One region of the Cupriavidus sp. YAF13 genome, then DNA from elsewhere that is predicted to be linked to it. Evidence: predicted binding sites of a transcription regulator. Region 1 holds the regulator's gene; each other region holds the start of a gene.
What was found. Region 1 encodes NrdR, which represses ribonucleotide reductase genes. Its sites were predicted from a motif close to CACNANATNTNGTG; they were not measured.

Region 2: the regulator NrdR is predicted to act here: its motif matches at 6,956-6,969, upstream of AB4061_RS11875 (ribonucleoside-diphosphate reductase subunit alpha).
Region 3: the regulator NrdR is predicted to act here: its motif matches at 3,386-3,399, upstream of AB4061_RS30595 (ribonucleoside triphosphate reductase).

Annotation. Positions count from the first base shown of each region.
Region 1 covers NZ_JBFRDD010000013.1:11,040-20,805, reverse strand. The annotation lists ZMP/ZTP riboswitch at 1-33, shown strand, start outside; gene glyA (serine hydroxymethyltransferase) at 156-1,403, shown strand; gene nrdR (transcriptional regulator NrdR) at 1,550-2,017, shown strand; gene AB4061_RS12995 (GspH/FimT family pseudopilin) at 2,144-2,827, shown strand; gene pilV (type IV pilus modification protein PilV) at 2,856-3,368, shown strand; gene AB4061_RS12985 (PilW family protein) at 3,365-4,186, shown strand; gene AB4061_RS12980 (pilus assembly PilX family protein) at 4,257-4,763, shown strand; gene AB4061_RS12975 (pilus assembly protein) at 4,805-9,616, shown strand; gene AB4061_RS12970 (type IV pilin protein) at 9,655-9,766, shown strand, end outside.
Region 2 covers NZ_JBFRDD010000011.1:82,896-92,661, forward strand. The annotation lists gene AB4061_RS11850 (LysR family transcriptional regulator) at 1-353, opposite strand, end outside; gene AB4061_RS11855 (DMT family transporter) at 478-1,401, shown strand; gene AB4061_RS11860 (thioredoxin family protein) at 1,476-1,802, shown strand; gene AB4061_RS11865 (hypothetical protein) at 1,836-2,348, opposite strand; gene AB4061_RS11870 (ribonucleotide-diphosphate reductase subunit beta) at 2,499-3,701, opposite strand; gene AB4061_RS11875 (ribonucleoside-diphosphate reductase subunit alpha) at 3,800-6,742, opposite strand; gene ampD (1,6-anhydro-N-acetylmuramyl-L-alanine amidase AmpD) at 7,245-7,865, opposite strand; gene AB4061_RS11885 (sigma-54-dependent transcriptional regulator) at 7,858-9,513, opposite strand; gene AB4061_RS11890 (sensor histidine kinase) at 9,633-9,766, opposite strand, start outside.
Region 3 covers NZ_JBFRDD010000048.1:22,200-31,965, forward strand. The annotation lists gene AB4061_RS30585 (nitric-oxide reductase large subunit) at 1-1,760, shown strand, start outside; gene nirK (copper-containing nitrite reductase) at 1,835-3,301, shown strand; gene AB4061_RS30595 (ribonucleoside triphosphate reductase) at 3,459-5,489, shown strand; gene nrdD (anaerobic ribonucleoside-triphosphate reductase) at 5,555-5,767, shown strand; gene AB4061_RS30605 (anaerobic ribonucleoside-triphosphate reductase activating protein) at 5,751-6,470, shown strand; gene AB4061_RS30610 (metal-sulfur cluster assembly factor) at 6,617-6,970, shown strand; gene AB4061_RS30615 (hypothetical protein) at 6,919-8,106, shown strand; gene AB4061_RS30620 (RrF2 family transcriptional regulator) at 8,162-8,614, opposite strand; gene AB4061_RS30625 (Crp/Fnr family transcriptional regulator) at 8,656-9,336, opposite strand; gene AB4061_RS30630 (hemerythrin domain-containing protein) at 9,570-9,766, opposite strand, start outside.

The sequences.
Region 1 (9,766 bases):
TTCAAGCGCCTGCCGCTCGCCTGGGCAGCGAATGGGAAGCAGGGTGCGCCCTGCGCCGGATAGCTAACGCGACCGGCGCCGGTCGCCTGTGCCTTCCCCGCGCGCCCTACCCCGAAGCCATTCGGAATTCCCCTTTTTTCAGACGAGTTTTCGCCATGTTCGAACGCAGCCGCTATACGATCGACCAGATCGACCCCGAGCTTTTTGCCGCCATCCAGAAGGAAGACCAGCGCCAGGAAGAGCACATCGAGCTGATCGCCTCGGAAAACTACACCTCGCCGGCCGTGATGGCTGCGCAAGGCTCGCAACTGACCAACAAGTACGCCGAAGGCTATCCCGGCAAGCGCTACTACGGTGGCTGCGAGTACGTCGACGTCGTGGAGCAACTGGCCATCGACCGCGTCAAGCAACTGTTCGGCGCCGAAGCCGCCAACGTGCAGCCCAACTCCGGCTCGCAGGCCAACCAGGGCGTGTTCTTCGCCGCCCTGAAGCCGGGTGACACCATCATGGGCATGAGCCTGGCCGAAGGCGGCCACCTGACCCACGGCATGGCGCTCAACATGAGCGGCAAATGGTTCAACGTGGTCAGCTACGGCCTGGACGCCAACGAAGACATCGACTACGACGCGCTGGAAAAGCTGGCGCAGGAAAAGAAGCCCAAGCTGATCATCGCCGGCGCCTCGGCCTTCGCCCTGCGCATCGACTTCGAACGCATCTCCAAAGTAGCCAAGTCCATCGGCGCCCTGTTCATGGTCGACATGGCCCACTACGCCGGCCTGATCGCCGCCGGCGTGTACCCCAACCCGGTGCCGCACGCCGACTTTGTCACCACCACCACCCACAAGAGCCTGCGCGGCCCGCGCGGTGGCGTGATCCTGATGAAGGCCGAGCACGAGAAGGCCATCAACTCGGCCATCTTCCCCGGCATCCAGGGCGGCCCCCTGATGCACGTGATCGCCGGCAAGGCAGTGGCGTTCAAGGAAGCCCTGTCGCCCGAGTTCAAGACCTACCAGCAGCAAGTGGTCAAGAACGCCCGCGTGCTGGCCGAAACGCTGATCGAGCGCGGCCTGCGCATCGTCTCCGGCCGCACCGAAAGCCACGTCATGCTGGTCGACCTGCGCGCCATGCAGATCACGGGCAAGGAAGCCGAAAAGGTCCTGGGCGAGGCACACATCACCGTCAACAAGAACGCTATCCCCAACGACCCGGAAAAGCCGTTCGTCACCTCGGGCATCCGCCTGGGCTCGCCGGCCATGACCACCCGCGGCTTCAAGGAAGAAGAAGCCCGCCTGGTGGCCAACCTCGTCGCCGACGTGCTGGAAAACCCGCACGACCTGGCCAACATCGCGCGCGTGCGCGAGCAAGTGGCAGCCCTGACCAAGCGTTTCCCGGTCTACGGCTAAAGCCCAGCGCCACCCGCCACGCGCGGGTGGCCGGCAGCCCCGCCGCGCCTGCGGCGGGCCTTGCCAACCCAGCCCGGCGCGACACAGAATGACAAAACGCTGCCTGCGCGGCACGCGCCCCGGCTCAAACTTCGAGGTGGTCAGGCATGAAATGCCCTTTTTGCGCCCATTCCAACACCCAGGTCCTGGACACGCGCATGTCGGAAGAAGGCGATACGGTGCGCCGCCGCCGCCGCTGTGAATCCTGCGACCGCCGCTTCACCACCTATGAGCGGATCGAGCTGTTCTTCCCCGCCATCGTCAAGAAAAACGGCTCCCGCGCGGACTATACCCGCGACAAGCTGAAAGACTCGATGCGCCTCGCGCTGCGCAAGCGCCCGGTCTCGGCTGAAGCCATCGACGCCTCCATCACCCGCATCGAAGAGAAACTGCTCGCCCTCGGCGAGAAGGAAATCCCCAGCAGCCAGGTCGGAGAACTGGTCATGCGCGAGCTGCGCCGGTTGGACAAAATTGCTTATATCCGCTTTGCTTCGGTGTATCGGAGCTTTGAGGACGTGTCGGAATTCCGCGACATGCTGGACGAATTTTCGGCGTCCACCCCACGGAAGGGGTAGCGAGCCTCCAAGGAAAGCGGTTTAATCTGCACTGCCTTCTTATATAACAACAGAAGGTACGGTGGACTCGCCCGGAGAGGCGAAATACGCCAACAAGAAAAAAAAGGTTTCGGACGGGAGTCGAACATGGGTCAGCCTTCCTGCCTTGCGGCAGCGGGCTTGGTTGCACTTGTGCGCACCAGGCTATCGTGGGCACCGGGGAAAGCGCTGCGCAGTGCATGGGCAGCGCTGGCCGATTCACGCCCCTACGCCCTCCGGCACCCTGCCAACCGCCCCCCCCTCCCTTCTGCGCTACGCACCACGCGGCAAGCCGGCTTCACTCTCATCGAGCTGATGGTGGCGCTTTCGGTTCTCGCCATCCTGGCGGCAGCCGCAGTTCCGAACTTCAGCGCCTTCATCCATCGCAGCAGGATGACGACGGAATCATCCAATCTGGTCAGCGATGTGGAGATCGCCCGTAGCGAAGCAGCACGTCGCAATACAACAATCACCGTCTGCCCCACCGCCGACGGCACCAACTGCACCAGTGACTGGGCCCAGCGCCGCGTGGTCTTTGTCGACAGCAATGGCGACAACATTATTGGCAACGGTGAAGAGGTGATCCGCAAAAGCGATCCGCCTGCCAGTTCCATGGCCATCGTGGCCAGTAGCTTGAGCACCGGCGCCACCAGCATCCGTTTGCGCTCCTGGGGCGCGCCAGATTCGCTTGGCTCCTGGCAGTTCTGCGAGAAGTCATCGACCAGCGCCGGCCAACGCGTCTCGCTCACGGGCAGCGGCAAACCCACCTCCCAGCAAGTCGCTTGCCCTTGATGCCATGAAGATAACGCGTCCAGAACGCATGCCCAGCCGGCGTCACCCCGCTGCCGGCTTCACGCTCATCGAGGCCCTGGTGACGATCGTGGTGCTGTCATTCGGCGTGCTAGCGCTAGCCACCCTGCAGTTGCGCACACTGGTTGATGGCCGTACGGCCGCCATGCGCAACGTCGCGACCGTGCTGGCCTACAACCTTGCTGACCAGATACGCAGCAACGAAGCCGCGATGACTGCGGGTGCCTACAACCAGCCCGTCGGCCTGACCACGGTCGTCTGCTTCACCACCGCAGGGTGCACGCCAGCGCAGATGGCCGCAAGCAGCTACAAGGCCTGGCTCGACGACACGGCGGCCGCGTTGCCCAGCGGGCTCGGCACCGTCTGCATCGACAGCACGCCGGACGATGGCACGCCGGCCAATCCGCAGTGCGACAACGCAAGCGGTGCCCCCTACGCGATCAAGATCTGGTGGCAGGAAGATAAGGTGCCGACTAACCGGGATCCGGTCTATCAACGTTTTGTCACGGCGTTCGTACCATGAGAAAGGCAGGCCGCAAACTGACGCGCCGCGCGCGCGGCTTTACGCTCGTCGAGTTGATGGTCGGCTTGGTCATCAGCATGCTACTGCTGATCGTGATCTCGTCCTTCTACCTGTCGCAGCGGGCGTCCTACGGCACGCAGACGGACCTGGCCGGCATCCAGGAGAACGCGCGCGCGATTGCTCAATTGCTCCAGCGCGACGTGCGCCAGGCCGGCTACAACGACTTCCCGGCAGACACCACCTTTGCCAACGCCAACACCATCGATGCGACCAACGACACCGGCACCAACACCAGTGACACGCTAACGTTCCGGTATTTTGGTTCAGACATGCTGGCAGCGCCTGCGGCCACGCCTACTCCCAACCCTGACGGCACCATCGTCGACTGCACCGGCAAAGGTGTCAGCAATATCGTGCTGCAGGCGGAAACCTTCTCGATCGCCAACGATGCATCTGGCATGCCGTGGCTGCAGTGCACCGCGAATGGCACCACCACCCCCCTATTCCCGGGCGTGGAGCGCTTTCAGGTGCTGCTTGGCGAGGATACCGATGGCGACCAGGCGATCAATCGTTATGTGCCGCCGGGTGTCGCCGTCATGGCCAATGTCCGGGCGATGATGGTTTCCGTGGTGCTGGTCGGTGACAGCCGGACCAACCCCGCGCCGCTCTCAACCACATTGAATCACTTCGGCACAGCCTATGCGCCCGCCAACGTGGCACCCGCCAGCGATGCAGGCAGCGTCGTGCAACTACCTGTGGACGGGCGCCTGCGCAAGCATTTCACGTTCTATATCGCAGTCCGCAACCGCTTGAACTAGGCCAGAGATGAACAACCGACCCGACCGTCCCATGACCTGCCGCGGCGCCCCAGTGCGCACGCAACGCGGCATGTCACTGATCGTGGTGCTCCTGTTTCTCGTGATCCTGACGATGCTGGGATTGTCTGCCAGCCTGACCAGCATTTCCGGCGAACGCATGGCGCGAAACTCCCGCGACCAGAACATCGCCCTGCAGGCGGCGGAAGCGGCTTTGCGGGATGCGCGCACCGATATCAGCATGACACGCGCCCTGAGCGGCCGCACCGGCGCGTCGGACACCTGCGATGTCGCCAGCTTCAAGGGCTTCTGCATACCGGCCACCTCGGGACAACCGGTATGGGAACGCTACATCGAAGATGGCGCGCGCTCCGTCACGCTCGGCGAAATGACCCAGCAGGCAGCGCTGACCGCCGGGAACGTGTCGAAGCAACCGCGCTACATCATCGAATCCCTTCCGGACATCGCCGACGGCAGCCTGCGCGCCGGCTCCACCCGCTATGTCTTCCGCGTAACCGCCATTGGTTACGGAGCCAATCCGAACACCAAAGTCATGGTGCAGGAAGTCGTCCGGTTCTGAGCCGTTCTGCGCAACCATCCTAAACATCCGTCGAGCGCACCATGACCCAGCAAGCCCGTTTCCGCCCCGTCACCGGCCTCCAGTTGTTGCTCGCCATCGCGTCCGCCATCCTGGCCGTCGCATCGGCATGCGCCACGCAGCTGAACTTGGCAAAGCGCCCCCTCTATGCGGGCGGCAATGTGCCGCCCATGGTGATGATCGACCTGTCCAAGGACCATACACTGCACCAGAAGGCCTACAACGACTACACCGACCTGAATGGTGACGGCGTGCTCGACACGACCTATACCAACAGCATCGACTACGCCGGCTACTTCGATTCGTACAAGTGCTACATCTACGATGGCAGCACCCAGCATGCCTTCGTGCCGTCAGCCGTCACTACCGACAAGTACTGCAACGGCTCCGCCTGGAGCGGCAACTTCCTGAACTGGGCGAGCATGAGCCGCATCGACGAAGTGCGCAAGATCTTGTACGGCGGCTTCCGCTCCACAGATACCGCGACCACCACCGTGCTGGAACGTGCCTTCCTGCCGATGGACGCGCACGCATGGGCCAAGTTCTACAACGGATCCGATGTCAGCAAACTGGTTCCGCTGACGGTGGAAGCGGCCGGCCCCATATTGACGTCGAGCACCACGGTCACCGTCGCGGCCAATGTCATCACCGGGATCAAACTCAGCTCGGTCGCGAACATCAGCATCGGCGACCAGATTGTCATGACCGCCAACTCACCCGCACCGGCCAACACGACCCTGACGGGCTGGGTCATGAGCGTGGATACCAGCAGCAACAAGACCATCAGCCTTGCGGTCTATCCAGACGGGGTTTCCAAGCCTAGCGGCTCCGCAAACAGCTACAACAGTTGGGCGGTGACCAACCTGACCCGAGGCGGACTCACTATCTGCAACGTGACCCCTAAGGATTCAAGCAACGTCAACTCCCAGAGCAATACCCAGGCGCCGCAACTGCGGGTTGTCTCCGGCAATTACGCCACTTGGGGCGCCAGCGAAAAATGGCAATGCAACTGGTCGGAGGAGCAAAATAATACGCAAAGCTCCTTCCTGACCAAAATCAACGGCACGAGCGTAACCGGCTCATCCAACGGCAACCGGGCAGCCCTTTCCGGCATCAATGCCTCGGCAGAGAATCCAGCGAAAGCGGCCCGCGCCCTCGGCACCGGCGAAAGCAGCGGCACCTTCAATGCGCGCGTGCAGGTCTGCGTGCCGGGCCTGCTCGGCACCGAGAACTGCAAGCAGTACGGCTCGTCCTCCTACAAGCCCTTCGGCTTGCTCCAGAAATATGGTGAAAGTGGCCAGATGTTGTTCGGGCTGATGACCGGCACTTATGACAAGAACATCTCGGGTGGCGTGTTGCGCCAGAACGTAGTGAATTTCTCCCAGGAAGTCGATCCGTCGAACGGCACCTTCACCTACGCGGCGAGCTCTCCTGTGAAAGGTATCGTCTGGAATGTCAATAAGCTGCGGCCGTATGGCTACAGCTACAGCGACGGGAGCTACGTCAATGCTGACAGTTGCAACTATCAGCAGACCTCCATCGTAACCAGCGGCGGTTCCACATCGCAAAACCAGCCAGCTAACGAAGGCAACTGCTCCACCTGGGGCAATCCGATCTCCGAGATCTACCTGGAGTCCTTGCGCTATTTCGCCGGAAAGACCGCGAATTCCAGTTTTGCACCGAAAAGCAGCAACAGCAAGGATGCGGCGCTGAGTCTGACCACGCCCACATGGGCGAATCCAATGGACTTGCCCTCCACCAACGCGAACAAGGCGCCCTACTGCACGCCGTTGAACACGCTGGTGTTCAACTCAAGCGTCTCTTCATACGACAACGATCAACTTGCTGGCTTCTCGGATCTGAACACAGCCGATACCAACGGCACGTGGACCGATAAAGTCGGCGCCGGAGAGAGCATCAATGGCGGTAGTTGGTTCATGGGTGGGGTCAACGGTGGCCTGATCGACAACCTGTGTTCCGGCAAGACAATCTCCAAGCTGAGCGACGTACTTGGCATTTGCCCCGAAGGTCCTTCACAGAAGGGGACGTTCCAGATCGCAGGTGCTGCGCTCTACGCGCACATGAACCGGATTCGCTCCACCAGCCAGGCGGCAACGCTGGGCGTGCCAACGGCCGACACCACCTCCCTCAAGGTCACGACCTACGCTGTCCAGCTGGCCACCAACACGCCCAAAATCAACGTGAATGTAGGCGGCAAAACCGTCACCATCATGCCTGCGTACCAGTTGCACCCGCAGTCGCCCAACTCGGTAACTGCGGACGCCAGCACCGGAACACTAGTGGACTTCAAGGTCATTTCGCAGACGGCCACGAGCGGCAAGTTCTACGTCAACTGGGAAGACTCTGTCGCCGGCGGCGATTATGACCAGGATGTCTGGGGCATCCTCAGCTATACGGTGACGGGCAATACAGTCCAGGTATCGACCCAAGTGGTCTCCGGCTCGTCGGCGAACGGCCAGGGCTTCGGCTATGTCATCTCCGGCACAACTAAGGACGGCCCACACTTCCATTCGGGCATCTACAACTTCAAGTACACCGACCCGGCACCTGTCACCGTCACGCCTTCGAGCGCGCCCATCAACACATCAGGCGGCTGCAATCTGTGTAACTTCGGCGATCCCCAGACCACCGTCAGCTACACGGCCAGCGGGACGGTGGCTTCCCAGTTCATGGATCCGCTTTACTACGCAGCAAAATGGGGCGGCTTCAAGGACCTGAACGGCTCGGGCACTCCCGACCAGGTCTCCGAATGGGATGTACGCTTGTCCGATGGCAGCGGCGGTTCCGACGGCTTGCCGGACAACTATTTCTACGCCACCAACCCAGGCGCGCTCAGCAGCGCACTGGAGCGCGCGTTCCTGTCGATCCTGCAGACTTCCTCGGCGGCATCGGTGGCGACCAGCTCCTCGTCACTCACGACCGGATCGACGATCTACCAGGCTCGCTTCAATGGCACTGACTGGTCCGGTCAATTGCTCGCATACGCTGTCGACACCAACGGCGTCGTCAGGAACCCTGCCCTGTGGGATGCGGGCGCAAAAATGAAGACGGTCAACGCAACCGCCCGCAACATCCTCACTTACGATGGCACGTCATCGGCAAAAGCCGGGATTCCGTTCCGCTGGGGCAACCTGCCGGCAAGCTATCAGAGCACGCTTAACCGCAGCGACACGCTAGGAAGTGCACGCCTTAACTGGATTCGCGGCGACCAGAGCAATGAAGGGACTGCAACCGGAAAATTCCGCGTCCGGCCCAACTCGGTCCTTGGCGACATCGTCAATTCCAGCCCCCAGTATGTTAGCCGCCCCAATGCGGGCTACGCGGACGCCGACTATGCCACCTTCGTCCTGGGCAAGAAAAACCGCAAGCCCATGCTCTATGTCGGCGCCAACGACGGCATGCTGCATGCGTTCTCCGCGAACCCGATCACGAGCGGCAGCGACGCCGGTACGGAGTTGTTTGCCTACGTGCCTTCCGCGCTATACGCCAATCTGCCCGGGCTCAGCGACCTTGCCTACACGCACGCTTACTATGTCGACGGCACGCCCGCGGTGACGGATGCCAAGGTCAATGGCAACTGGAAGACTGTGCTGGTGGGCGGGCTTGGCGGTGGCGGCGCGGGCATCTACGCATTGGACGTGACCAACCCGGAGAGCATCAGCGAGGGCACGGCCGCCTCGACCGTCCTCTGGGAGTTCACCAACAACGTCGATGCGGACCTGGGCTATACCTTCGGGCAGCCCTCGATCATCAAGATGGCGAATGGCAAGTGGGCAGCAATCTTCGGCAATGGCTACAACAGTGCCGCAGGCAAAGCGTACTTGTACGTCGTGTTTCTTGACAGGCCCGCAGGCTCGAAAAGCTGGGTCCTGGGCACCGACTATCTGAAGCTGGCCACGGGTGCCGGCTCGGTCTCCACGCCGAACGGGCTTTCGCAACCGTTCCCCGCTGACGTCGACGGCGATGGCACTACCGACTTCATCTACGCCGGCGACCTGCTTGGCAACTTATGGAAGTTCAACATGATGAGCACCACGGCTTCTGCCTGGGGCCTGCAAACCGCGAACACGCCGCTGTTCATCGCTACCGATGCCAGCGGCACCCGGCAGCCGATCACATCGTCCGTGGATGTCACGCGCAACCCCGCGGGCGGCTACGTCGTGCTATTCGGCACGGGCCGCTATGTAGACACGACTGACCCCTCGAATCTATCGACGCAGACTTTCTACGGTATCTGGGATCAGAATTCACCCACATTGAGCACGGTTGTCCGCAGTTCACTGGTAGCGCAGACCATCAACCGGGAAGTCGATGCCAATGGCTACACCTATCGTATGGTGAGCCAGAACCAGGTCCTCTATGCCGCCAACGGCAAGCAAGGCTGGTATCTCGAGCTGGTGTCGCCCGCTTCCGGCATCCAGGGCGAGCGGGTGGTCTACAGCCCACTGGCGCGCGGAGACCGCATCATCTTCACGACACTGATCCCTTCAGCGAACTCCTGTGACAGCGGAGGGACCAGCTGGTTGATGGAACTCGCATCGCTATCCGGCGGGCGCCTGACGGTCACGCCATTCGACGTGAATAATGATCGCACCTTCTCTTCAGCCGATTTCCTCAACGACGGCGCCAATGGCAGCGTCCCGGTTGGCGGACGGAAATCCACTGTCGGCATTACACCGGCGCCCACGGTCACAAAGTGCGGGACGAGCAAGGAATGCAAGTTCATGACCGGCACCACTGGCAACCAGGAGACCGTTGGAGAGAGCGCATCGAGCCAGACGGGGCGGCTGTCTTGGCGGGAGATCCTGCATTGACCTCGCCATGTAGCATCAAGATCATGAGGAATATCGCCATGAAAGCAGTACGTTTGGCGCGAACACCCGCACGGGGCTTTACGCTGATGGAGGTGATGGCCGTTGTGGCCATCGTCGGGATCCTGACGGCAATCGCCATCCCGAACTACA
Region 2 (9,766 bases), on a different contig from region 1:
GGTACCAGCGGATGGATCACCGTCTTGGCAAACGCGGTCGGCGCGCTGACGCTGACCCTGCCCTGCGGCCGGCCCACCACATGGCCGGCGGCGTCCATCGCCCCCGCCGCGGCGCTCACCACGTCGCGGCAATAGCGGTACACCTCGGCGCCCGATTCCGTCATGCGCACCTTGCGGGTCGAGCGCTCCAGCAAGCGCGTGGCCAGTGCCTCCTCCAGACGCTTGATCTGGCGGCTGACAGTGGACGGCGTGCTGCCAAGCTGGCGCGCGGCAACAGAAAAATTGCCCGCGTCGACCACGCGCGCGAACACCGCCATATCGGGCAGCAAGGCAAAGAGATCAGCTTGGTTCATGAGGCGGCTAGCGGCAAGCAGAGGCGGATTAATGCATTTGCGGCATAAAGGCTTTGCGTTTCGACCCGATTATCGCCGCTGATGCAAAGCGGCACAATGCAGGACCGAATGCACAAGGTCCGCCATGCCCGCGCCAAAAAACCTGTTACTGCTGTCCGACCTGATGCTGCTCGCGGTCGCCGTGGTCTGGGGCAGCAGCTACGGCATCGTCAAGAGCGCGCTGGTCTTCTACCCGGTACTCGGCCTGCTGACGCTACGCTTTGGCATCACCTTCGTGGTGCTCTCGCCCACGCTGGCCGGGCTGCGCCGCACCGACGCCGCCACCCTGCGCGGGGTGCTGGGCACCGGCGTGCTGCTGCTCGGCATCTTCCTGTGCGAAACCTTCGGCGTGCTGCTAACGCGCGCCTCCAACGCAGCGTTCCTGATCAGCCTGTGCGTGGTGCTGACACCGCTGGCAGAGTGGCTGCTGCTCAAGCGCCGTCCAAGCCGCATCGAATGGGCGGCGGTGGCGCTCTCCCTGCTAGGCGCGTGGCTGCTGGCGGGCCACGGCGAACTGGGCTTGAACCTTGGCGACGGGCTGATCCTCGCCGCCGCCGTACTGCGCGCGCTGATGGTCTGCGCGACCAAACGGCTGGTGCGGGGCCGGTCCATGCCGGCGCTGACGATGACGGCGGTGCAATCCGGCGTGGTCGCCGTCGGCAGCGCGGCCGTGGCACTGGCGCTGGTGCCCGCGCAGTGGCAGCCCCTGCCGCCGTTCTCCGGCCACGCTGCGTTCTGGGGCTGCGTGCTGTGGCTGGTGGCCGCCTGCACGCTGTTCGCCTTCTTCGCCCAGAACTACGCCATCCGGCGCAGCAGCCCCACGCGGGTGGCGCTGCTGATGGGCAGCGAGCCCGCCTTCGGCGCGTTGTTCGCCAGCCTGTGGCTGGCAGAGAGCATCTCCGCCACGGCGTGGATCGGCGGGGGGCTGATCGTGGCGGCGTCGTTGCTGGCCACGGTGCGCTGGGGCAAGCCCGCAGCCCCCGAGATACCGCAGGGCTCGCAGGCCTGATAACAGGATCCGTTGCAACCAGCCGCGGTCATACAATCCGTGCATGCCCATTTGGACAGGCGAGAGGATTCCCTATGACGATGACCGACGTGTACGGCCTGCGCGAGCCGGCCCGGGCCGAAATCGACGCCATCAACGGCCCGGCCGTGATCGAGTTCGGCGCGCCCTGGTGCGGCTACTGCATGCGGGCGCAGCCCCACCTGGCCAGCGCCATGGCCAGCCATCCGCAGGTCGCCCACATCAAGGTCGAGGACGGCAGCGGCAAGCCGCTCGGCCGCTCGTTCCGGGTCAAGCTATGGCCCACGCTGGTGTTCATGCGCGACGGCGTGGAGGTGACGCGGCTGGTGCGGCCGAGCGAGACGCGGGCGATCGAGGAGGCGTTGAGGCGGATTGCGGGCTGATGCCGGCCCACGATTGAAGATGAAGCTCCACCGCTAAAACTGACCAACAATGCGCATGCCACGCTCATCTTTCACGGCATAAATCTTCTCTTTCTCGAATGAGAATATGAAATAGGCATCATATTTCTCGTTCAACCTAGCCAAGAATTCATGCATGTCAGCGCTACACTCGTCATAGTTGCTCATGACGTAATAGAAGTTCGCCCTAACTCCAATCTTCCATTTCGCGGCAAAATCAGCTCCCTCCGTTCTTGGAGCCATCTCGTTGGGATCAGACACCCATTTCGCAACCGCAAAAATATTCGAGCGCGGAAAATTTCCACGAACACCATCCGTGTCTTCCTGAGAGATTTCGAACCGCATCTCGCGAAGTAGGTCGAGTACTTCGTCCTTGCTGATTCGATCATCAATCTCAAGATCAAGAGAGAAAGACACCTTAACCTCCCAATGAAACAACTCCGGCCGCCGGCAAATGCTGGTGACCCAAGTACCGGCCCGGTAGTCTTGCTTTGGCAGGCGCGTCCAAGGTGTCTCAACATGGCTCACTTAGCAACCACGCTCGGACTTTCGACGGATTACGGAAATGGACATAAAAAAAACCGCCCCTGGCCGATGTGCCGAGGGGCGGACTTGTGTCACCAAAAGGGCAGATCTAATGTCGCCCACGACAACGATTCTTGCGGTTACCAACCCCGCTCAATCCCAGGACAACGCCCCGCCGGTCTGATACTCGATGACGCGCGTCTCGAAGAAGTTACGTTCCTTCTTCAGGTCGATCATCTCGCTCATCCACGGGAACGGGTTTTCCTCGTTCGGGAACAGCTGCTCCAGGCCGATCTGCTGGCAGCGGCGGTTGCAGATGAAGCGCAGGTAGCCCTTGAACATCGGTGCGTTCAGGCCCAGCACGCCGCGCGGCATGGTGTCCTCGGCGTAGCGGTATTCGAGGTCCACGGCCTTCTTGAACAGCGCGGTGATCTCTTCCTTGAACTCGGCGGTCCACAGGTGCGGGTTCTCGAGCTTGATCTGGTTGATCAGGTCGATGCCGAAATTGCAGTGCAGGGACTCGTCGCGCAAGATGTACTGGTACTGCTCGGCGGCGCCGGTCATCTTGTTCTGGCGGCCCATGGCCAGGATCTGCGTGAAGCCCACGTAGAAGAACAGGCCTTCCATGATGCAGGCGAACACGATCAGCGACTTGAGCAGCTTCTGGTCGTTCTCCGGCGTGCCGGTCTTGAAGGCCGGGTCGGTCAGCGTGTCGATGAACGGGATCAGGAACTCATCCTTGTCGCGGATCGACTGCACTTCGTGGTACGCATTGAAGATCTCGGCTTCATTGAGGCCGAGCGACTCCACGATGTACTGGTAGGCGTGCGTGTGGATCGCTTCTTCGAAGGCCTGGCGCAGCAGGTACTGGCGGCATTCCGGCGCGGTGATCTGGCGGTAGGTGCCCAGCACGATGTTGTTGGCGGCCAGCGAGTCGGCGGTCACGAAGAAGCCGAGGTTGCGCTTGATCACGCGGCGCTCGTCTTCGGTCAGGCCGTTCGGGTCCTTCCACAGCGCGATGTCGCGCGACATGTTGATTTCCTGCGGCATCCAGTGGTTGGCGCAGCCGGCCAGGTATTTTTCCCAGGCCCACTTGTACTTGAACGGCACCAGCTGGTTGACGTCGGTCGAGCCATTGATGACGCGCTTGTCGGCGGCGTTCACGCGGCGGTCCGTCGGTGCGTCGGACGCCGGCAGGTTGCCGAGGATACCCGTGCCTGCCGGCTGCGTGGCGGCCGGCGGCAGCACGCCGTGCTGGTCGACAGAGCGTGCGGCAGCAGGCGTGGCGGTGGGATTCGGCGCGGGCTGCGGGGCAGCCTGCGGGGTGGCTTGAACGTCGTCGTCCCAGCTCAGCATGGTGTGGTTCTCCGTGGAATGCTTTGGTTTGCCGCCGTCCTCGCCGCGCGAGCGGCGCGGCGAGGATCAGGGCAGGTAATGACTGACTGGCAGGCGGCTTACTGGCAGGCTTCGCACTCGTCGAAACCGGCGTCGCCCGGGCGCATCGTGCAGACCGCGCCTTCGGCTTCCGGCATGGCCGGTGCGGAGGCGGCGGCCTGGTCGATGCCGGCGGCGCTGATGCCGCCGTCGCTACCCGACGACACGGCGTTGAGCGAGCCGCGCGACACGGTGGACTTCTCCACGTGGGTGGCTGCCATCGTGCGCAGGTAGTACGTGGTCTTCAGGCCGCGCAGCCAGGCCAGCTTGTAGGTGTCGTCCAGCTTCTTGCCCGAGGCGCCGGCCATGTAGATGTTCAGCGACTGGGCCTGGTCGATCCACTTCTGGCGGCGGCTGGCGGCTTCCACCAGCCAGCTCGGCTCGACTTCGAAGGCCGTCGCGTAGATGTCGCGCAGGTCTTGCGGAATACGGTCGATGCGGGCCAGCTTGCCGTCGAAATACTTCAGGTCGGCGACCATCACTTCGTCCCACAGGCCGCGCGCCTTCAGGTCGCGCACCAGGTAGTCGTTGACCACCGTGAACTCGCCCGACAGGTTGGACTTGACGTACAGGTTCTGGAAGGTCGGTTCGATGCAGGCCGACACGCCGATGATGTTCGAGATCGTTGCCGTCGGCGCGATCGCGATGCAGTTCGAGTTGCGCATGCCGTGCTGCTTGATGCGCGCGCGCAGGCTGTCCCAGTCCATGGTCGAGGAATGATCCACTTCCAGGTAGCCGCCGCGTTCTTCGGCCAGCAGCTTGAGCGAGTCCTGCGGCAGGATGCCACGATCCCACAGCGAGCCTTCATAGGTGCTGTAGCGGCCGCGTTCTTCCGCCAGCTCGCTGGAGGCACGGTAGGCGTAGTAGCACACCGCTTCCATCGAGGTGTCGGCGAACTGCACCGCGGCGTCGCTGGCGTACGGCAGGCGCAGCATGTGCAGGCAGTCCTGGAAGCCCATGATGCCCATGCCGACCGGGCGATGGCGCAGGTTGGAGTTGCGTGCCTTCTCGACCGCGTAGTAGTTGATGTCGATCACGTTGTCGAGCATGCGCATCGCGGTGCGGATGGTCTTCTCGAGCTTGGCGTGATCGAGCACCTGGGTGCCGTCGGCCTGTTGCTTCAGGTGGGCGACCAGGTTCACCGAACCCAGGTTGCAAACGGCGATCTCGCTGTCGTTGGTGTTGAGCGTGATTTCCGTGCACAGGTTGGAGCTGTGCACCACGCCCACGTGCTGCTGCGGGCTGCGGATGTTGCACGGATCCTTGAAGGTGATCCAGGGATGGCCGGTCTCGAACAGCATGCCCAGCATCTTGCGCCACAGCTGCATGGCGGGGATCTTCTTGAACAGCTTGAGCTCGCCGCGGGCGGCCTTGGCTTCGTAGCCCAGGTAGGCTTGTTCGAATGCCTTGCCGACCAGGTCATGCAGATCCGGGCAGGTCGCGGGCGAGAACAGGGTCCATTCGCCGGCTTCCATCACACGCTTCATGAACAGGTCGGGAATCCAGTTCGCCGTGTTCATGTCGTGGGTGCGGCGGCGATCGTCGCCGGTGTTCTTGCGCAGCTCGAGGAATTCCTCGATGTCCAGGTGCCAGGTTTCCAGGTAGGCGCAGACCGCGCCCTTGCGCTTGCCGCCCTGGTTGACCGCCACGGCGGTGTCGTTCACCACCTTCAGGAACGGCACCACGCCTTGCGACTTGCCGTTGGTGCCCTTGATGTGCGAGCCGAGGGCGCGCACATTGGTCCAGTCGTTGCCCAGGCCGCCGGCGAACTTCGACAGCAGCGCGTTTTCCTTCAGCGCCTCGTAGATGCCTTCCAGGTCGTCCGACACGGTGGTCAGGTAGCACGACGACAACTGCGAGCGGCGGGTGCCCGAGTTGAACAGGGTCGGCGTGGACGACATGAAGTCGAACGACGACAGCAGCTGGTAGAACTCGATGGCACGGGCTTCGCGGTCCTTCTCGCCCAGCGCCAGGCCCATCGCCACGCGCATGAAGAATGCCTGCGGCATTTCGATGCGGGTCTCGTCGATGTGCAGGAAGTAACGGTCGTACAGGGTCTGCAGGCCCAGATAGTTGAACTGGAAGTCGCGCTGGGCGTCCAGTGCCGCACCCAGGCGGACCAGGTCATAGGTGGCCAGCTTCTCGTCCAGCAACTCGGCTTCGATGCCGCGCGCGATGAACTTGGGGAAGTAGTCGGCGTAGCGCGACACCATCTCGGTCTGGGTCACTTCGGCGCCCAGGATTTCCTTGCGGATGGTGTGCAGCAGGATACGCGCGGTGACCTGGCTGTAGGCCGGGTCCTTTTCGATCAGGGTACGCGCGGCCAGGATGGCGGAGTCGTAGACCTGGGTCATCGGCACGCCGTCGTACAGGTTCTTCAGCGTTTCCTTGAGGATCGGCTCGGCGCTGACGGCGTCGCCAAGGCCCGAGCAGGCGTTGTCGATCAGGCCATGCAGCGCGCCCAGGTCCAGCACGCGGGCCACGCCCGCATCGGTCACGTTGAACGTGGCGCCGCCTTCCTGCACGCGGGCCACCGCCTGGGCGTTTGCCTGGGCGCGTTCCTGGGTGCGCTTCTCGCGGTACAGCACGTAGGCACGGGCCACTTCATGCTCGCCCGAGCGCATCAGCGCAAGCTCAACGTGATCCTGCACGTCTTCGATATGGAAGGTGCCGCCGTTAGGGCGGCTGCGCAGCAGCGCGCGGACCACATTCTGGGTCACTTGCTCGACCACTTCGCGCACACGCGCCGAAGCGGCGCCCTGCCCGCCGTTGACGGCGAGGAAGGCCTTGGTCACCGCCACCGAGATCTTGCTCGGCTCGAACGCCACGACGGCGCCGTTACGTCGGATGATCTTGTAGTCCTGGTAGCTGCCAGCGGCGGCAGTAGCGGGGCTCGACTGCGTGTTCGCTGCTGCACCGGCGGCGCTTGCGCCGGTGGAGATTTCGTTCTGGGCTGTCTGCATGAGGAACTCCTGTTCTGACCCGTGTTTTATGAGTGACAAAGAGTCCCGGGCAAAATGCGCAAAAAGGCTCAGACACGCCGGCCGGTCTTACCCGGGAGGGCGCGCTGCTATTGCTGGATTCTGCTGGGACTCTTGTGATGCGCCGGCCCTTCGGCGGACCGCAGCCATTGCTGCGGCGGTAACTGCACACCTAGGCCGGCTCCCCGAAAGCACCACTAGATCTAGTGGTCGATGCGAAAAACTGGACTAAGTATAGTGAAACGGGGCGGATTCACCAGTCTTGACAAGCGCTTTTTTGGCGCGAATTCCAGTGCTGGCGCAGCATGCGGCGCTGCGCCATACCCGCTAGCCCAAGAGACGCAAGGGAATCCGCCCGGCGGTTCGTTACCGCACCATGACGCGAAATTTTTTTGATTGACCTGACCTCTTCGATAGGCGCGGACTTTATCAGGGTTTTCCCCAGATCACGGCTATCCCCTAGACCTGGCTTGTTGCCCTTGCCTCAGGGCTGTGCTTTGCGGTAAGGCAGTTGTGCGGGCGCCACGCCGGCCGCGGCGGCAAAGCCCGCCCAGTCGAAATGTGGCCCCGGATCCGTCTTGCGCCCTGGCGCGATATCGCTGTGCCCCGCCACGGCCCGCACCGGATAGGTGCCTAGCAGGGCATGCACCAGCGCGGCGGTGGTGTGGTATTGGGCCAACGTGAACGGCTGGTCGTCGCTGCCTTCGACCTCGATGCCGATGGAGAAGTCGTTGCACCGGGGCCGGCCGAAGAACTCGGACTGGCCTGCGTGCCAGGCTCGGTCCAGGCAAGACACGAACTGGACCAGCTCGCCCTCTCGCGTCACCAAGAAATGCGCCGACACCTGCACTTGATAGATTGTCTCGAAAAACGGATGGCGGGACGGGTCGAGACGGTTCAGGAAAAAGGCTTCGATATCGCCGCTGCCGAACTGTCCGGGCGGCAGGCTGATGTTGTGGATCACCACCAGGTCCACCGGCGTGTGCGCGGGCCGGGCGTCGAAATTGGGCGACGGCACGCGCCGCGCCGCGGGCACCCAGCCTGCCGGGTCGGGGACGAATGACGAGTTTGGCGCCAACCTGGCGGCCGGGTCGTGGTCAGGCATCGCGATCTCCATCTGCCGCCAGCAGCCCGTCGCGCAGCGCTTCGCTGGTTTCGGCGGCACCGTCGGCCGGGTCGTCTCGGCCCTCGCGGATGCCAAGCTGCTGGATACGGTAGCGCAGCTGGCGAAAGCTCAAGCCCAGCAGCGGCGCGGCGGCTGTCCGGTTGAAGCCGGTCTGCTGCAGCGCCTGCAGGATCAGGTCGCGCTCGAGCGCTTCGAGCCGGCCTGGCAGGTCGATCGGGAAGATGGCACGGCAAGCGTGCGCGGGCGGCGCAAACAGATCGGGCTGCGCGCCGCCCCGGGATTCGGCCCGCGCATCGGACGCAAGCTCCTGCATGGTGTCGGGCCGCAAGCCGGGCGATGCCGGCGCGGCGGCCGGCGCAGCCGTCGTAGCCGGGTAGGCGTGCGGCGCGGGCGGGCGTGGCATGGCCGTATGGCCCATGCCGGCGTCCATCTGGCCCAGGTCGTCCACCTCGATGGTATTGCCCTCGGCGAAGGCATAGGCGCGCTCGAGCAGGTTCTCCAGCTCGCGCACATTGCCCGGGAACGGATAGTCGGACAGCCGCTGCAGCGCGGCCGCCGCCAGCCGCTTGGGATGGGGATCGCCATAGCGCACCGCCAGGTGCTCCAGGATGGCGCTGGCCAGCACCGGGATATCCTCGCGCCGCTCGCGCAGCGTGGGCATGCGCAGCGCCAGCACGTTGAGGCGGTAGAACAGGTCCTGGCGGAACTGGCCGGAGGCGACCATCGCGGAAAGATCCTTGTGGCTGGCACACAGCACCCGCACGTCCACGCTCTCCTCGCGGCTCGCGCCGATCTTGCGCACGCGCCGCTCCTGCAGCACGCGCAGCAGCTTGACCTGCATCGCCAGCGGCAGGTCCGCCACCTCGTCGAGCAGCAGCGTGCCGCCATTGGCAGCCTGGAAGAAGCCGCCGCGCTCGGCGTCGGCCCCGGTGAAGGCGCCTTTCACATGGCCAAAGAACTCCGACTCCATCAGGGTCTCTGGGATGGCGCCGCAATTGACCGCGATAAAGGGATGCGCTGCGCGCGCGCTGACCGCGTGGATGGCGCGCGCCGCGCGCTCCTTGCCACTGCCGGACTCGCCGCTGATGACGATCGGCGCCATGCTGCGCGCCAGCCGCGAGAGCGAGCGGCGCACCTCATGCATGGCCGGAGAATGGCCGGGCAGCAGGTTGACGGCGCGGTCCACGGTTTCGTGCGCCCCGCTGCCGCCATCACCGCCCTCGGCACCCTCGGCGCCGTCACGCTGCTGGCGCCCCAGCGCATTCAGGATCAGGCTGCGCAGCTGGTCCAGCGAGACCGGCTTGGCGATGTAGTCGAAGGCGCCCGCCTTGAGCGCCTCCACGGCATTGTCGGCGCTGCCGTAGGCGGTGATCACTGCCACCGGCACCCGCTCCGGCGCGCTCGAGAGCTGGCGCACGATATCGATGCCAAGCCCGTCGCCCAGCCGCATGTCGGTCAGTACCAGGCTATAGCGGCGCGCGGCGAGCTGCTGGCGCGCCTCGGCCAGCGAGCCGGCCAGCACCACATCGTGGCCCATGCGGCGGATCGAGATATCGAGCAGTTCTCGCAGGTCGGCCTCGTCGTCGATGACGAGAATCGGATCGGGGCCTGGCGTCTTGAGGGGCATGGGTCTGCGTCTGGCGATCTGGCGAAGTGACGAAATGGCGAAATGGCGAAGTGGCGAAATGGGGCCGGGGCGGCGACTGAACGCGGTGCTGATCGGGTGGCCGGGCACGCCGGCGCGGCTCAGCCACCCGCGCTGTCCGGCGCTTCGATGCGCAAGGTCAGGACAAAGGCCTTGGCCGGCAGTGTATCGCGTGCGGCGGGCGCCAGCATGCCGGTCTGCGCCAGCAGCGCGTCGATCGAAATGGTGCCGTAGC
Region 3 (9,766 bases), on a different contig from region 1:
AGGAGAACACGCTGCCCAGCGCCGAACGCCGCGTGAAGCTGACTCACTTCTTCTTCTGGACCGCATGGGCTGCCGCCACCGAGCGCCCCGGCCTCACCGCCACCTACACCAATAACTGGCCGCACGAGCCGCTGATCGGCAACCAGCCCACCAGCGAGAACATCATCTGGTCCATCGCCAGCGTGGTAGTGCTGCTCGCGGGCGTTGGTTTCCTGGTCTGGGCCTGGTCATTCCTGCGCGGACATGAAGAGGCACCGCCCGCCGTGGCCGCGCGCGACCCGCTCACGGCGTTCGCGCTCACGCCGTCGCAACGCGCACTGGGCAAATACCTGTTCCTGGTGGTGGCGCTGTTCGTGTTCCAGGTGCTGATCGGCGGCCTGACGGCCCATTACACGGTGGAAGGGCAGAAGTTCTACGGCCTTGAGCTGTCGAAGTGGTTCCCGTACACGCTGCTGCGCACCTGGCACATCCAGAGCGCGCTGTTCTGGATCGCCACCGGCTTCCTGGCCGCCGGCCTGTTCCTGGCGCCGCTCATCAACGGCGGCAAGGACCCGAAGTACCAGAAGCTTGGCGTGGACGTGCTGTTCTGGGCCCTGGTGGTCGTGGTGGTGGGCTCGTTTACCGGCAACTACCTGGCGATCGCGCAGGTCATGCCCGAGAACCTGAACTTCTGGCTGGGGCATCAAGGCTACGAGTACGTCGACCTGGGCCGCCTGTGGCAGATCGGCAAGTTCGCCGGCATCCTGTTCTGGCTGGTGTTGATGCTGCGCGCCATCGCGCCGGCGCTGCGCACGCCGGGCGGCGACAAGAACCTGCTGGCCTTGCTGACATCCTCGGTGGTGGCCATCGGCCTGTTCTACGGGGCCGGCCTGTTCTACGGCGAGCGCACCAACCTGTCGGTGATGGAGTACTGGCGCTGGTGGGTCGTGCACCTGTGGGTCGAGGGCTTCTTTGAAGTGTTCGCCACCACGGCGCTGGCCTTTATCTTCTCCACGCTTGGCCTGGTGTCGCGGCCGATGGCCACGGCGGCTAGCCTGGCATCGGCGTCGCTGTTCATGCTGGGCGGCTTGCCTGGCACCTTCCACCATCTCTACTTCGCCGGCACCACGACGCCGGTGATGGCGGTGGGCGCCAGCTTCAGCGCGCTCGAAGTCGTACCGCTGATCGTGCTGGGCCACGAAGCCTGGGAGAACTGGCGCCTGAAGGACCGCGCACCGTGGATGGCCAGCCTGAAGTGGCCGCTGATGTGCTTCGTCGCCGTGGCGTTCTGGAACATGCTGGGCGCCGGCGTATTCGGCTTCATGATCAACCCGCCGATCTCGCTGTATTACGTGCAGGGCCTGAACACCACACCGGTGCATGCCCATGCCGCGCTGTTCGGCGTCTACGGCTTCCTGGCGCTGGGCTTCACGCTGCTGGTGCTGCGCTATATACGGCCTGCCTATGCGCTGAACCAAGGCTTGATGAAGACGGCGTTCTGGGGGCTCAACGCGGGCCTGGTCCTGATGATCGGCACCAGCCTGCTGCCCATCGGCATCATCCAGTTCCACGCCAGCGTCAGCCAGGGGCTGTGGTATGCGCGCAGCGAGGCCTTCATGCAGCAGCCCATCCTGCAGACGCTGCGCTGGGTGCGCACCTTCGGCGACGTGGTGTTCATCGCCGGCGCGCTCTCGATGGCGCTGCAAGTGGTACTGGGCCTCGCCGGCAAGGCACCGGCGCTGACTGCGCCGGAAAGGCGCCTGAACGCAGCGCAACAGTGAGCAGGCAGCGGGTTGCGGCGGACCTGCCGCGGCAACCCGCTTTGGTTGAAGTCAACAACAAGAACAACATCATCATGAAAACACGCCGCTTCTTCTCTCCCGTTTCCATTTCCATTGCCGCCGCAGTGCTGGCGGGCACACTGTCCACGGGCGGCCTGGCGGCCGCACCCGGGCAAGCGCCTGACGATCGTGGACCGGTCGGTGTCGCGCAGGCTGGCCTCAAGCGCTACGACCTGCAAACCAATATCGTCGACGGCAAGATGGTGTTCGTCGACCAGGCGGGCAAGGTCAACCCCGTACTGCGCGCGGAAGTCGGCGATACGGTGGAGATCTCCATCGCCAGCGGCGAGGGTGCCGAACATGACCTCGCCATTCCCGGGCTGAACGTCGCATCCAAGCGTTTCAGCGCCGCCACCGGCCCGGCGACATTGCGCTTTACCGTGACGCAGCCGGGCAAGTTCGTCTACATCTGCACCGTGGCCGGCCACCGGCAGATCGGCATGGAAGGCGTGTTCGAGGTCGGCGGCACGGCCAGCACGCCCGCCTCGGCGCAGGGCGAGGCCGGCCGCTCGGCCACTGCCCTGTACACCGTGGCGGCAGCGTCGCCGCGCGCACCCGACCCGGCCGCCGTCAGCGTCGCGGGTGATCCCGCCGCCGTGCCCGCGCCCATCGGCGCGCGCGCCCCGCAGACACTGAAGTACCGCATGGAGACGGTCGAGCTGGCCGGGCATCTCGACGATGGCACCTCGTTCACCTACTGGACCTTCGACCGCAAGGTGCCCGGGCCGATGCTGCGCGCCAAGGTAGGCGACACCATCGAGCTGACGCTGGCCAATGCCCGCGACAGCAAGATGATCCACTCCATCGACCTGCACGCGGTCACCGGCGGGCACGGCGGCGGCGCGCATACGCAGGTGGCGCCGGGGCAGGAGAAGACGATCACCTTCAAGACGCTCAATCCGGGGTTGTACGTTTACCACTGCGCGACGCCGCTGGTGCCTCAGCACATCGCGGCGGGCATGTACGGCATGATCCTGGTCGAGCCCGAGGGTGGCTTGCCGAAGGTCGATCGCGAGTACTACGTGATGCAGGGCGAGATGTACACCACGCGGCCGCATGGCGCGCCCGTGCACCAGGAAGCCGACCTCGAAAAGATGGCCGCCGAGCTGCCGGATTACTACGTCTTCAACGGCGCGGTCGGCTCGCTGTCCAAGACCCACAAGCTGCTTGCCAACGTGGGTGAGACGGTGCGCATCTATTTCGGCGTGGGCGGTCCCAACAAGGTGTCATCGTTCCACGTGATCGGCGAGGTATTCGATACGGTCTACAGCGAGGGCTCGCTGAGCAGCATCAAGCACGATGTGCAGACCACCCTGGTGCCGCCCGGCGGCGCCACGATCGTCGAGCTGAAAGTGCAGTACCCCGGCAGCTACCTGCTGGTGGACCATGCGCTGTCCCGTGCCGGCAAGGGCCTGGTCGGCGTGCTGGATGTCGCCGGCAAGGCCGACCCGGCGATCTACCGGGAGGGCACTACGCGCTGAAGCCAGTCCGGCGGCGCGGACTCCCGTGCCGCCGGCAAAGACTGGAAAAGACTGGAAAAGATGGCATACGCTTGCCCGCCGTCAATCTACATATAGTGTTTGCCCGGTACGCTCTATCCCACATCTAGTGTGAATGTGAATGCTGTTGGGAGAAGATATGGAACACAGTACGGAAGCCGTCGTTGCCAGCCTGCCCGGGGAGGTCGTCAAGCGCGATGGAGAAAGAACCGCTTTCGCCATCGAGCGCATCCGGTCCGCATTGCGCCGCGCCGGCGCCGCGGCCGGCGAATTCGGCGAAGCGCAGGCAGCCAGCCTGGCCGAGCAGGTGTGCAGGGTCCTGGCGCACCGCTTCCATGACCAGACACCCGGTGTCGAGCAGATTCAGGATGTGGCCGAGCAGGTGCTGATTGCCGCCAACTACAGCAACACGGCGCGCGCGTTTATTGCCTATCGTGGCCAGCACGCCAGGTTGCGCGAGGACCGCAAGGCCCTGGTCGACGTGGAGGCGTCGATCAACGAATACCTGAGCAAGGCGGACTGGCGCGTCAATGCCAATGCCAACCAGGGCTACTCGCTGGGCGGGCTGATCCTGAACGTGGCGGGCAAGGTTACCGCCAATTACTGGCTGTCCCATGTCTACGCGCCGGAAATCGGCGAGGCCCACCGCAACGGCGATATCCATATCCACGATCTCGACATGCTCAGCGGCTACTGTGCCGGCTGGTCGCTTCGCACGCTGCTGCATGAGGGCTTCAACGGCGTGCCGGGCAAGGTGGAAGCGGGGCCGGCCAGGCGCATGTCGTCGGCCGTGGGGCAGATCGTCAATTTTCTCGGCACGCTCCAGAACGAATGGGCCGGTGCGCAGGCGTTCTCGTCGTTCGACACTTATATGGCGCCATTCGTGCGCAAGGACGCCATGTCCTATGCCCAGGTGCGCCAGTGCATCCAGGAGCTGATCTACAACCTGAACGTGCCGTCGCGCTGGGGCACGCAAACGCCATTTACCAACCTGACCTTCGACTGGACCTGTCCCGACGACCTGCGCGAACAGCTGCCGGTCATCGGCGGCCAGGAGATGCCGTTCACCTACGGCGAATTGCAGGAAGAGATGGACCTGATCAACCGCGCCTATATCGAGGTGATGACGGCGGGCGATGCCAAGGGCAGGGTGTTTACCTTCCCCATCCCGACCTACAACATCACGCGCGATTTTCCGTGGGAATCGGAGAATGCCACGCGGCTGTTCGAGATGACGGCGAGGTACGGGCTGCCGTACTTCCAGAATTTCATCAACTCGGAGCTGGAGCCAAATATGGTGCGCTCCATGTGCTGCCGGCTCCAGCTGGACCTGCGCGAGCTGCTCAAGCGCGGCAACGGCCTGTTCGGCAGTGCCGAGCAGACCGGCAGCGTGGGCGTGGTCACGGTCAATTGCGCACGCCTGGGCTACCTGCATGCCGGCGATGAAGCGGCGCTGCTGCGCGCGCTGGACCGTCTGCTCGAACTGGGCAAAGAGAGCCTGGAGAACAAGCGCAAGCTGATCCAGCGCCTGATGGATCAGGGGCTGTTCCCCTATTCGAAGCGCTACCTCGGCACCTTGCGCAATCATTTTTCAACGCTGGGCGTGAACGGCATCAACGAGATGATCCGCAACTTCACCGCTGACCTGCACGACATCACCTCGGAATGGGGCCATGCCTTCGCGCTGCGCCTGCTGGAACACGTGCGCGAGCGCATCGTGGCCTTCCAGCAGGAAACCGGCCATCTCTACAATCTCGAAGCCACGCCGGCCGAGGGGGCGACATACCGCTTTGCCCGCGAAGACCGCAAGCGCTGGCCGGAGATCCGCCAGGCCGGCACGGCGGCACAGCCCTACTACACAAACTCTTCGCAACTGCCGGTGGGATGGACCGACGACCCCTTCGAGGCGCTGGCGCGGCAACAGGTCTTGCAGTCCAGGTACACCGGCGGCACGGTGCTGCATCTGTATATGGGCGAGCGCCTGTCCAGCGGCGAGGCCTGCCGCGAACTGGTGCGGCGCGCGCTGACGCGCTTTCGCCTGCCGTACATCACGGTGACGCCGACGTTCTCGATCTGCCCCACGCACGGTTACCTCGCCGGCGAGCATCCGTTCTGGCCGCGCTGCGATGAAGAGATCCTCGCGCGCAAGCGGGACCGGATCGCCGCTTGACCAGGATCAGCCGTTCTTCTCGTGCCCTTGTTTTTTCAACCCACTCTCAAGACGGAGTAAATCTGATGACGCACCAATCGACTCACCAATTTCAATCCTCGCCATCCACGCCATCCCAACCTTGCAGCGCCGTGCTGCGCGACGAGGAGCGGCAACCCTGCGAGGTCTGGACCCGCGTGATGGGCTACCACCGGCCGGTCTCCAGCTTCAACACCGGCAAGCAGGGCGAGCACCGCGAGCGGCGCTTCTTCACGCAGCCCCATGCCACCGACGCCTGACGTACGCGCGGCGGCGGCCCGGCGCCGGCACGACTCGGCCACGTTGCGCGTTGGCGGCATGACGCCGCTGACCACGATCGATTTCCCCGGCCGTCTGGCCGCCGTCGTGTTCTGCCAGGGCTGTCCCTGGCGGTGCGGCTATTGCCACAACCAGGACCTGCTGGATGCCGGCGCACCGTCCGCCGTCGCCTGGACGGACGTGCTGGCCTTCCTGCAAACGCGGCAGGGCCTGCTCGACGGCGTGGTGTTTTCCGGGGGCGAGCCAACGCTGCAGGCGGCCCTGGCCGGCGCCATCGCGGACGTGCGGGCCAGGGGCTTCGAGGTCGCGCTGCACACCGCCGGCATGTACCCCGATCGCCTGGCCGCCATCCTGCCCCGGCTGGACTGGATCGGCCTCGATCTCAAGGCACCCCTGCATCGCTATGACGCCATGACACGGGTGCCGGGCAGCGGGGAGAGGGCTTGGGAATCGCTGCGCCGGTGGCTTGCCAGCGGCGTGGCCGGCGAGTGCCGCACCACCTGGCACGCCGGCCTGTTCGATATCGCCGAGCTGCATGCGCTGGCGCAGAGAATCGCCGCGCTTGGCGTGACGCATTGGGCGTTGCAGGCGTGCCGCGGCAGCGGCGCGAGCGCCTCGCTTGACCGCCGCGATATCGACCGGCTGGCATCGCACTTCAGCAGTTTCACGCTGCGCAAGGCGTGACGGAAGCGTCGGCATTGCGCTATGTCAATCGATCGGCGGGTAGGGGCCACGCAGCCAGCGTGGTCCGTACTACGATGGGATGACGCGTGACAGGAAACCAACTGGAAACCAACAGGAAACCAACGGGAATGCGCAAGGAGGCCAGCATGCTCACCAGACAAAGTTCGAACGCGACGGACAGGTTCGATTACCAGGGTCCAGAGGCGTGGCGCATGCCGATCAGGGAAGCCCTGCGCCGCGTGGTGGATCCGGAACTAGCGCTAAGCATCCTTGACGTTGGCCTGATCTACGCCGTCACCGTATCGGAGGGCACAGTCCATGTCTCGATGACCATGACGTCCGCCGCATGCCCGGTGGCCGACATGATCCTGGACGACGTCCAGCTCGAGCTTGAAGGCGTGATGCCGCTGGGGTACTCGATCGAACTGGAATTATGCTGGGAGCCCCCATGGACGCCAGAGCGCATGAGCGCCAGCGCAAAGCACGCCATGGGATGGTGAGCGCGGCCGCGCGTGGCGCGCAAGGGCGCCAGCGCAAGACCTGGCCTCGGCTGGCGGTGCTGCTGCTGGCGGCAATCGCGTTGCTCGCGGGCATGCTCGGCGGTCTGTTGCGCGCCGGCGTGGCGCTGCCCGGGGCAGACGGCTACAAGCTGCCTTGGCAAGCGCTGTTATTCCACGGTGCGTTGATGACTGGCGGCTTCTTCGGCACGGTCATCGGCATCGAGCGCGCGGTGGCGCTCGGCCGTCCCGCCGCCTTCGCCGCGCCGGTGGCGTCGGGGCTGGGTGCGCTGCTGATGGTGGCGGGATTTCCTGCCGCTGGCGCGTGGGCCATGGCGGCGGGTGCGCTGGTGTTCGTGGGCGTCAGCGTGGCGGTGCTGCGGCGCCAGGCGGCTGCCCATACCGCCTTGCTGCTGGTTGCCTCGGTCGCCTGGCTGGCCGGCAGCGCGGGGCTGGCCTCAGGCCGCTGGCTGGCCTCGGTCAACGCCTGGTATTTTATTTTCCTGGTTGTCACGGTGGCCGCCGAGCGGCTTGAAATGACACGCCTGATGCGCCGCCGACCCGGCGCGCAAGCGGCCTTGCTTGCCATTCTGGCGGCGCTTGTGCTAGGCGCTGCCGGCTCGGCGCTGGAAGGGAACGCGGGAAGGATCGGGGGTGTCGTGTATGGTGCATCGCTGGTGTTGCTTGCCGCCTGGCTGGCACTGTTCGACATTGCGCGCCGTACGGTGCGCAGCCCCGGACTGAGCCGCTACATGGCGGTCTGCCTGCTGCTGGGCTACGCCTGGCTGCTGGTGGCCGGCGTGGCGTGGGCGGGCACCGCGGCGGGGTGGCCCTGGCGCGACGCGGCGCTCCATGCGCTGGGACTGGGCTTCATCGTCAGCATGGTGATGGCACATGCGCCTGTCATCCTGCCGGCGATCACGCGCATCAAGCTGCGGTTCGGCAACAGTTTCTATGTGCCGCTTGCCATGCTGCACCTTTCGCTGGCCGCACGGCTGAGCCTTGGCCACCAGTCGCCGGCAGTCAAGGCCGTGGCGGCGACGGGCAACGTTGCTGCCATCCTGGTCTTCATTGCCGTCATGGCCGCCGCGGCGCGGGCATGGCGAGTCCGCGCGGCGCCGCGTTCCCGGCAGCCCTGATCGTGCCACCAGACGCCGCCGGCATGTGGCCACGTCGGCGCCAGTTGCGATGCCCTCAATTTCCGAGCGGATTCACCGCGACTGCGGCGGCATGTGGCGCGGCCGGGAACGCCCGCGCCAGCACGTCGGCGAGGGTATAGCTTTCAAGATGCTGCAGGAAACGCCTGCGAGCGCCATCCATGACGCAGCAAAGATGCTCGTCGCTCGCGAACTTGCGGGCGCTGCCGTCGGCCAGGCCGGCAACCAGATCGAAATCCGGCTCCACGCTGCGAACCACGTCGCCTAGATTGATGCTCCCTGGCCCGGATGACAGCTGCATGCCACCGCCTCTGCCGCGCACGGTCGCGATCCACCCTTGGCGGCTCAGCTTGTGCGTCACCTTGACCAAGTGGGCCCTGGAGATGCCGTAAGCCTGCGCGATTTCGCTGTTGGTACACATCCGGTCTGGATGCCGCGCCACGTAGATCAGCAGCCGTAGCGCGTAGTCGGTCATGGTGGTAAGGCGCATCGCATGGATTCCGCTTCGGGTTCGGCACCGCCATGAGGCGTTTAGCCTCCGGCAAACCGGCGCTGAAGCGCCTGGATATCGTGAATCAAGACTTCGGGGCCGGCCACGCTGATCAAGGTAGCTTCGCTGAGCCGCTGCAGGGTGCGCGAGAGCGTGGCCGGCGACAGCCCCAGCTTGGAGGCGATCAGGTTCTTGTTGACGGCAAAGCGCGTCAGGTTACCCTCTCGCGGCCCGTTCAGCAGGTAGCCGATCACCCTTTGCTGCGAGTTGTGCAGGTTCACCGTCTCGATATCCTGCACCAGGGCATGCAGACGCATCGACAGCCCGGCAAGCATGCGGCGCGCAAAGGACGGGTCGTGATCGATGGCGGCGAATATATCCTTTTTGTCGAGCAGGATAAGCAGCGTGTCTTCGAGCGCCTGGGCATCCACCAGGTAGGGGCGGTCAAGAAACATGACGGCCTCCCCAAATGCCTCGCCGGGGCCAAAGAACTCGACGACTTTCTCGGGATTGCCGTGCGCCGACGGCAGGGCCAGCTTGATCTGGCCAACAGCAACGACATATAGACCTGGAGCCGCGTCGCCGCGCCGGAAGACATGGCTGTGCTTGGGGACTCTGACCTCATGGCAGGAACCCGCAAGCTCGGCCAACTGGGTTGCATCGAGGTTCCGGAACAGCGGCAAGCTGCCAAGCAGTCCATCGAGGTTAAGTTTGTGGCGCATGGCGTGCCTCAGTGGGGGTAGTTGCATCTGTCAATCCATCGGAGCAAGCCTCCAGGGCAAACCGGCCGCGCGGGGCGGGAACATGGTTGCGTATCCGGAGCGCCACGACAGGCTTGTAGCCCGTAGGATTCCACGCCAGGCCCAAACGGATCTTGTGGCAGATCAAGTCATCCCGCCTTGGCTGGGAAGCTTCGCCGCAAATGACGTGACGCACGGATGGCTGCGCGCGGTCACTAGCGGGCGCCTCTTCTTTGCGCCATGCGCTGGCCAATTCCGGCAAGGCGATCGGGCGGCAGCCGGACGGCTGCAGGATAAACCTCGCGCTCCTCCCGCGATGCGTGCTCGGGATAGAGGGTGGCGAACGCGCCGAGCTCTGGCGGGGCAGGGTGCCTTGCCCCTTGCGACATCGCCTCCAGCCAGGGCTGCACGC